Regions from separate parts of the Paenibacillus lentus genome, predicted to be linked through region 1. Evidence: riboswitches for the same ligand, from Rfam matches in the RefSeq annotation. Region 1 holds a riboswitch; the other holds the start of a gene.
What was found. A riboswitch is a leader RNA that binds a small molecule or an ion and turns the genes downstream of it on or off. The one in region 1 is predicted to bind S-adenosylmethionine.

Region 1 (3,591 bases):
CACACGCATAATCTCGTTCGCCCGGTTGGCGATCGAGGATTGGTAGGCTTCTCGCAAGTTGCCCATCAGCTCGCGGAACGTCTCGAAGTTCTCCGAGATTTTCACGGCGTTCTCATAAATATCGCTGAAATACTTCTGTAATTGATCATCGATCAAACGCAAATCCTTTTTATTTAAAATATTGATAACTTCTTTTTGCGGCCCCAGCATCTTTTTCAACCACAATATTTCACTTCGCAGACCGATAATTTCGCTAAGATGGGAACGTTTTGTATGCATCAGAATATCCTCTTCTAGCTTCTCGATCTTCACTTCGATCCGGTCGCTGACCGTAAAGTAGTTGTCCACGACAAGGTCAATGAGCAAGTAGAGGAAGCGGTCAGGCTCGCTTACTTCCTGCTCCCACAAGATCGGTTTAACTGCTCGTAGCTCGTTGATCTTTTGCTTAGTAACCGTGATAATGTAATGTCGGCCGAGAAAGATGTTCAAGGCTCGTAGGAAGATTTCTTCATCATCGAAGCGGATGCTGTTAACGACAATGAAATAATGGTTATCATACGTTTCAATTTTCGGACGCTGCTCTTCCTCCGTTAAGCAATCCTCTACAGCCAAGTCATGCAGGGAGAATAGCGGCTGCAAAATTTTGAGATCCTCACCGTCCGCATCAATCCAATAAAAGCCTTCCTTCGGTGCTGTGGTTGTCAGTTCCACATTATCAACCGTTGTAAATACGCCGTCTTTAACATGACGAATCTTCAATGGTTCCACTCTCCTTTTCCCCAATCCTGTCGGATTTATATGCTCTAGCAAGCATAGGAAAAGGATCAGCAGCCGGTAACGCCTAAAAAGGCGTTTTTATAAAACACCGGGAAACGAAAACGAAAGAGCCCCAAATCATCCGTGAGCGCTCTGCTGATCGGTTTCCTATACATTGTTGTTGTGGGGCAGTTCTCTGCGGACTCGGGTCGCCTTCCATAATCGGTTTCACCTCTTTGCCTTATTGTTAATTAACACTTGTCTAGTATAACCCTAGACATTTGGCATGATCAAGCCATTCTTATATATGCAGGGCTATTTTTCAGCTTATGAAGGAAAAGGGCGGAAGGTGATTACCGCTGGGTTCTTGACGGAAGTCTCTTTATACATTAAAGTGTTCTCAGGGAACTGAAGTGTTCCATGAATAATTAAATATGGCGAAATCTTATCAAGAGTAGGTGGAGGGACTGGCCCGATGATACCCGGCAACCGGCGATTTAATCGTACGGTGCTAATTCTTGCAGAACCGTCAAGCGGGAGCGCTTGCGGTCTCTGAGAGATGAGAGAGGCGCATTCATAATTATAATGAAGACCTTTCTCTAACTGAGAAAGGTTTTTCTTGTATAGAATGCCGTCGCTTTCTACGATAGGATGACAACGCACACGACAATGTTTGTTCAGAGAAGGAGTTGAAGAGAGTATGCCAATTAAAGTTCCTGATCACTTACCGGCGAAAGAAATACTGGAGAATGAGAACATATTCGTTATGGATGAGTCCCGGGCTTACAGACAAGATATACGTCCGCTGCGAATCGCCATCCTGAACCTCATGCCGACGAAGGAGACAACCGAAACACAAATTTTACGTTTGCTCGGGAATACACCATTGCAGGTGGAAATCGTCCTTCTCCATCCGCGTTCCCATATATCCAAAAATACCCCGGCTGAGCATCTTGAAATGTTCTATAAGACATTCGACGAAATCAAGTCACGGCGTTTTGACGGATTGATCATTACGGGCGCCCCGGTCGAGCAACTGGAATTTGAACAAGTAAACTACTGGGAAGAGCTGAAAGGGATCTTTGAGTGGAGCAAGACGCACGTCACTTCAACCCTGCATATTTGTTGGGCTTCCCAAGCTGGTTTATACTACCATTACGGGGTTAGAAAAATTCCTCTTGCGAAAAAATGCTTCGGTGTGTACCCGCATACAGTGAACATTCCAAATGTCAAATTGCTTAGAGGCTTTGATGAGGTGTTCCAAGTACCTCATTCGCGGCATACGGACGTTGAACGCAGCGACATTGAGAAGGTGCCGGAGCTTGATATTTTAGCTGAATCCGAAGAAGCGGGCATTTATCTCGTAGCGACGAAAGACGGCAAGCAAATATTCGTAACGGGACACTCCGAATATGATCCTTGCTCATTGAAATGGGAATATGATCGCGATGTGGCTAAAGGGCTAGATATTGCGATTCCTGTTAACTATTACCCCAACGATGACCCGTCACGTCCCCCGAAATCTACTTGGAGGTCCCATGCTAACTTATTATTCTCCAATTGGCTGAACTACTATGTGTATCAAGAAACGCCCTATGACATCGATCAACAGGGCGGACTCATTTATCATATATAGGTTGCGGAGGGATTATGATATGTCAGAGAAAAAGTACCGTATTGAGAGTGTGCTTGCACAGATCGGTTCAATTGAGGAACCGGTTACCGGAGCAGTGAACTATCCGATATACCAGGCAACGGCTTTCCGGCATCCACGGTTGGGACAAAGTACTGGATTCGATTACTCGCGGACAAAGAGTCCAACGCGTGCGGTGTTGGAAGAAGCAGCGGCTGCGTTGGAGGCAGGGGATGCGGGCTTTGCCTGCAGCTCCGGCATGGCGGCATTGCAGACCGTGTTCACTTTGTTCGCTAGCGGCGATCATTTGATCGTTTCGCTTGATTTATATGGCGGTACTTATCGTTTGTTGGAGCGGGTACTATCGAAATATGGAGTTACCGCATCCTATGTGGATACGAACGATTTAAGTGCGCTTGAAGAGGCCAGACAGCCTAACACAAAGGCGGTATTTATCGAGACGCCGACGAATCCGCTGATGATGGTTACGGATATTAGAGCGGTTAGCCAGTGGGCCCGTGACCATGGTCTTGTGACCATCGTCGACAATACGCTGCTGACTCCGTTCTTCCAGCGCCCGATCGAGCTTGGCGCCGATATTGTCGTCCACAGTGCTACAAAGTATTTGGGCGGACATAATGATGTATTGGCTGGCCTGATTGTTTCCAAAGGAAAGGAACTGTCAGAAGAAATCGCCTTTCTTCACAATTCAATCGGAGCGGTACTTGGCCCGACCGATTCTTATCAGCTTATGCGGGGAATGAAGACGCTGGCTTTGCGTATGGAACGCCATCAAAGCAATGCCCTTGCCATAGCCAAGCATTTGCAAAATCATCCGCAGGTAACGGAAGTTTTCTATCCCGGACTGCCGGATCACCCTGGTTATGAGATTCAAAATGCCCAATCGAGCGGCAACACGGGCATCTTCTCTTTTAGAGTATCCGATGCGCGTTATGTGGAACCGGTGCTTCGTCACTTGAAGCTGATCGCTTTTGCCGAGAGTCTTGGCGGAGTTGAATCTTTAATGACGTATCCAGCCGTACAGACACATGCTGACATACCAGCTCACGTTCGCGATGCTGTTGGGGTAGACGATCGACTTCTGCGTTTCTCTGTAGGGATCGAGCATGTCGATGATCTCATCCAGGATCTTGATCAGGCGCTGGAAGCAGCGCGGGCAGAAGTCGAAGGAGGCAGCAAGA
Region 2 (3,591 bases), 2.5 Mb from region 1:
TTCATAGGGAGGCGATGTTTTATTTTTGAACATTTTGTCACAGTTTTACTATGACGTCATGTTCCTTATCGGTTATAATGAAGAATGATTTGATCGAATTGTATAATTTTTATAAATCCTGAATAGCAGGTGAGAAACCTTTGAACACGAAGCAACTGAAATGGATTGCCTATCTTTCCTGTTTTGTCATGTTTTTGGCTACATTGGGCGGAAGCGTTGTCACGAAGACAGAGTCGGGACTTGGCTGTGGTAATGAGTGGCCGCTCTGTCATGGAAAGTTCGTTCCGGCGCATACGGTAGCATCCTTGATTGAATACTCGCACCGGGCGGTCAGCGGTGCTGCCGGGCTGCTTGCCGTGGCGGCGTTTGTAGCGTTTTGGAAGTATCGCAAAAACCGTAAAGACCTACAGATGTACGCATTACTGGCTCTTATTTTCGTCATGGTACAGGCATTCATGGGAGCGATGGCTGTCGTCTATCCGACATCCTCAGGGGTTATGGCATTGCATTTCGGTTTCTCGCTGATTGCCTTTGCCAGCTCTATCATGCTTGTGCTTGGCATCCGTGAGGATGAAGTCAGACAGGGAAAATCCGCTTCAGTTCCGGTCGTGCGGGTGTCAAAAGCTTTCCGTAATCTGGTATGGGTGATAACTGCCTATACTTATGTTGTCGTGTATCTTGGGGCATACGTAAGCCATACGGATTCTGCTGGCGGCTGCCTCGGCTGGCCGCTTTGTAACGGGCAGTTGATTCCTGAACTGTCGGGCGGGGTCGGCATTGCTTTCCTGCACCGCGTGGCGGCTGCATTGCTGTTGATTCTTATCGCCATCATGGGGCATATCGCTTATTGGAAGCACCCCGCTAATCGCGAGTTGCGGACATTGGGGTTGGCCGCGACGATCCTTTCGGTGATTCAAGTATTAACGGGAGCCAGCATCGTGTTTACTGTGAATAATTATCATGTTTATTTATTTACGTCATTGGCTCACATCGTCGTTTTGGCAGCTCTGTTCGGGGTTTTATCTTATCTATGCGTACGCACCTGGCAAATGAGCCGTTTGCCAAGCGAGCAGGGGCAGGCGTTTAACTCTTTGGAGTCTTAACCCGTACTTTAATGAGATGATTTTTTTTTTGTGGTAGGTCAGCAGTTAAGTGGCGTGCTGTTCATGCCTGGAGGGCTCATGAAACGTTCCAAATTGTGATAAAATAATAGCTGTACGATCATCCAGGGAAGCGAGGAATAGGTATGCTGCGGTCATTGCTTGGCGAACCTCCCAGACAGAATGAAGGAATACTGGCGGATACGATGGACGCCATTTTAAAAATGATAAGGATCCTGCAGAAAGAAATAGAGCGGCATCGAGATCCCTCGCATGATTTACGCAAGCTTGAAATTTGGATTTATGGCTTAATCTCTTCTCTAGATGAGCTTGAACAGTGCAAGTATGCGGCTAATTATTTTCGGCGCAAGGTCACCCATGACTATTTAGAGGATATGCCCGCCGCAGAAAAGGGTGATTATGCCAGGTACGTCTATTTTTACAAGGATGGATTCATTCGGGTGTTTTCTATATTGGATAAGCTCGGGACGGTATTGAACGAGTTGTTTGAGCTGAATACGTCTAAGGTGAAGGCGCACTTTTCCTATTTTACGGTGCTTCGTCAGTTTCGTTATTTGAAGGTGCATCCAGAACTAGCGGATCAGTTGTTCGACATTAAGGACAAACATAAGGAATCAATGAGCATACTGCGTCGTCGGCGCAATACGGAGATCCATTATATGAATGCAGAGATGCAGGATGACTTGTGGCAGCGTCATCAGGGGCTGGATGGCAAGGTGGAGCTTGAGAATCTCGACAAGCATCTGAATGATTTGGAACATGGATATTCGATGGTTTGCGAGTCCCTGCATACGGTGTTTACTTATACGAACCAAAGATGGAAAAAAGTTAAACAGAGTTAGCGCATAGATAATATAGTAATTTCCTTTGACAAACGAGAGGAAAGAATCTATACTCTATTTCTATAGAATAGTTTCAGAAAGATTTCATTGCTGATCTTTCATCAATTTCATATTTTCTTATCAAGAGAGGCGGAGGGAAAGGCCCGATGAAGCCCAGCAACCGATTTGTAAAGAACTGCAGCTTGGATCGCTGCATCTTTAGCAAATGTCATGGTGCTAATTCCTTCAAGATCGCGTAACGTGGCAACGCGCAGGGCGGTTTTGGTAGATGAGAAGGCATTGTCTTTACGTAAAGAGAGCCCTCTGAATCTGCAGGGCTCTTTATTTATTATTCGCATAAATAAATGATTTGATTGGGTATGAACATGTAGGAGCGAAAATATGCTTTGGCGTCATTATGATGAGACGGGAGGATACTAGCTTGATTGAACTCAAACAGCTCACCAAAACTTACGGCAACAAGAAAAAAGCGACCACTGCCTTATCTGGGCTGAACCTTACCGTGAACAAGGGAGAAGTATTCGGGGTCATCGGTCATTCCGGAGCCGGTAAAAGTACGCTTATCCGCTGTATCAATTTGCTGGAGCGTCCAACAGAAGGGGAAGTATGGGTAGGTGGGGTGGAGCTGACTAAGCTGAAGCGGCGAGAGCTTCAAATGCAGCGCCGGAAAATCGGTATGATTTTTCAACATTTCAATTTACTGTCCTCCGCCACTGTATATGACAATATCGCTTTTCCTCTAACGCTCATGGGCGTCCCCAAAAAGCAAATAGCGGAAAAAGTGAATGAACTGCTTGCGCTTGTTGGATTAACAGAACACCAGAAGAAATATCCTGCTCAGTTATCCGGGGGGCAGAAGCAGAGGGTAGGAATCGCCCGGGCGCTTGCCAGCGACCCTGACGTGCTGTTATGCGACGAAGCGACCTCTGCCTTGGACCCGCAAACGACGGATTCGATTCTGAATCTGCTGCTGGAGATAAACCGTAAATTTAATCTGACAATTCTGCTGATTACGCACGAGATGCATGTGATCCAGCGAATTTGTGACCGAGTTGCCGTCATTCATCAGGGCGGTATCGTGGAGGAAGGCCCGGTCACTGAGGTGTTTCTGAAGCCAAAGCATGCGGTTACGCGTGAATTCATCAGTCGGGAGCTTGCCGGAGAAGAAGGCTTTAAGCAAGTCACTTCGGTTCCGCTGCCTGCTTGGGCAAGATTGGTGAGAATTACGTTCCTGGGCGCAAAGACGTATGAATCGGTGTTGTCTCAGGTTGTAAGAGAGACGGGAGTTAATTTTGCCATACTGCAGGGGACGATCTCCACAATTAAGGATGTCCCGTATGGTCAATTGACGGTTTCCTTCGAAGGCGATAATGCCAAGGTGGATGAGACGCTGAAGCTGTTGCGGGAGCGGGATCTTGATGTGGAGGTGATCGGGTAATGGGCGATTTGGATTTCTCCAAAATCAATTGGGATGAAATGCGCATTGCCACAGGCGATACGCTGCTCATGATGGGCTATGCGACTTTCTTTACTTTTCTGATTGGCCTGCCGCTCGGAATTATGCTATATAGCTTTTCGCGATCCAATCACTGGCTAATCGGTCTGCTCTACAGAATATTATCGATCAT

Region 2: another riboswitch for S-adenosylmethionine. It lies ahead of EIM92_RS08750 (methionine ABC transporter ATP-binding protein); the one in region 1 lies ahead of metA (homoserine O-acetyltransferase MetA).

Annotation. Positions count from the first base shown of each region.
Region 1 covers NZ_CP034248.1:4,442,318-4,445,908, reverse strand. The annotation lists gene corA (magnesium/cobalt transporter CorA) at 1-759, opposite strand, end outside; SAM riboswitch class I at 1,199-1,322, shown strand; gene metA (homoserine O-acetyltransferase MetA) at 1,457-2,392, shown strand; gene EIM92_RS20130 (aminotransferase class I/II-fold pyridoxal phosphate-dependent enzyme) at 2,412-3,591, shown strand, end outside.
Region 2 covers NZ_CP034248.1:1,957,289-1,960,879, forward strand. The annotation lists gene EIM92_RS08740 (COX15/CtaA family protein) at 141-1,103, shown strand; gene EIM92_RS08745 (Cthe_2314 family HEPN domain-containing protein) at 1,247-1,963, shown strand; SAM riboswitch class I at 2,078-2,238, shown strand; gene EIM92_RS08750 (methionine ABC transporter ATP-binding protein) at 2,385-3,401, shown strand; gene EIM92_RS08755 (methionine ABC transporter permease) at 3,401-3,591, shown strand, end outside.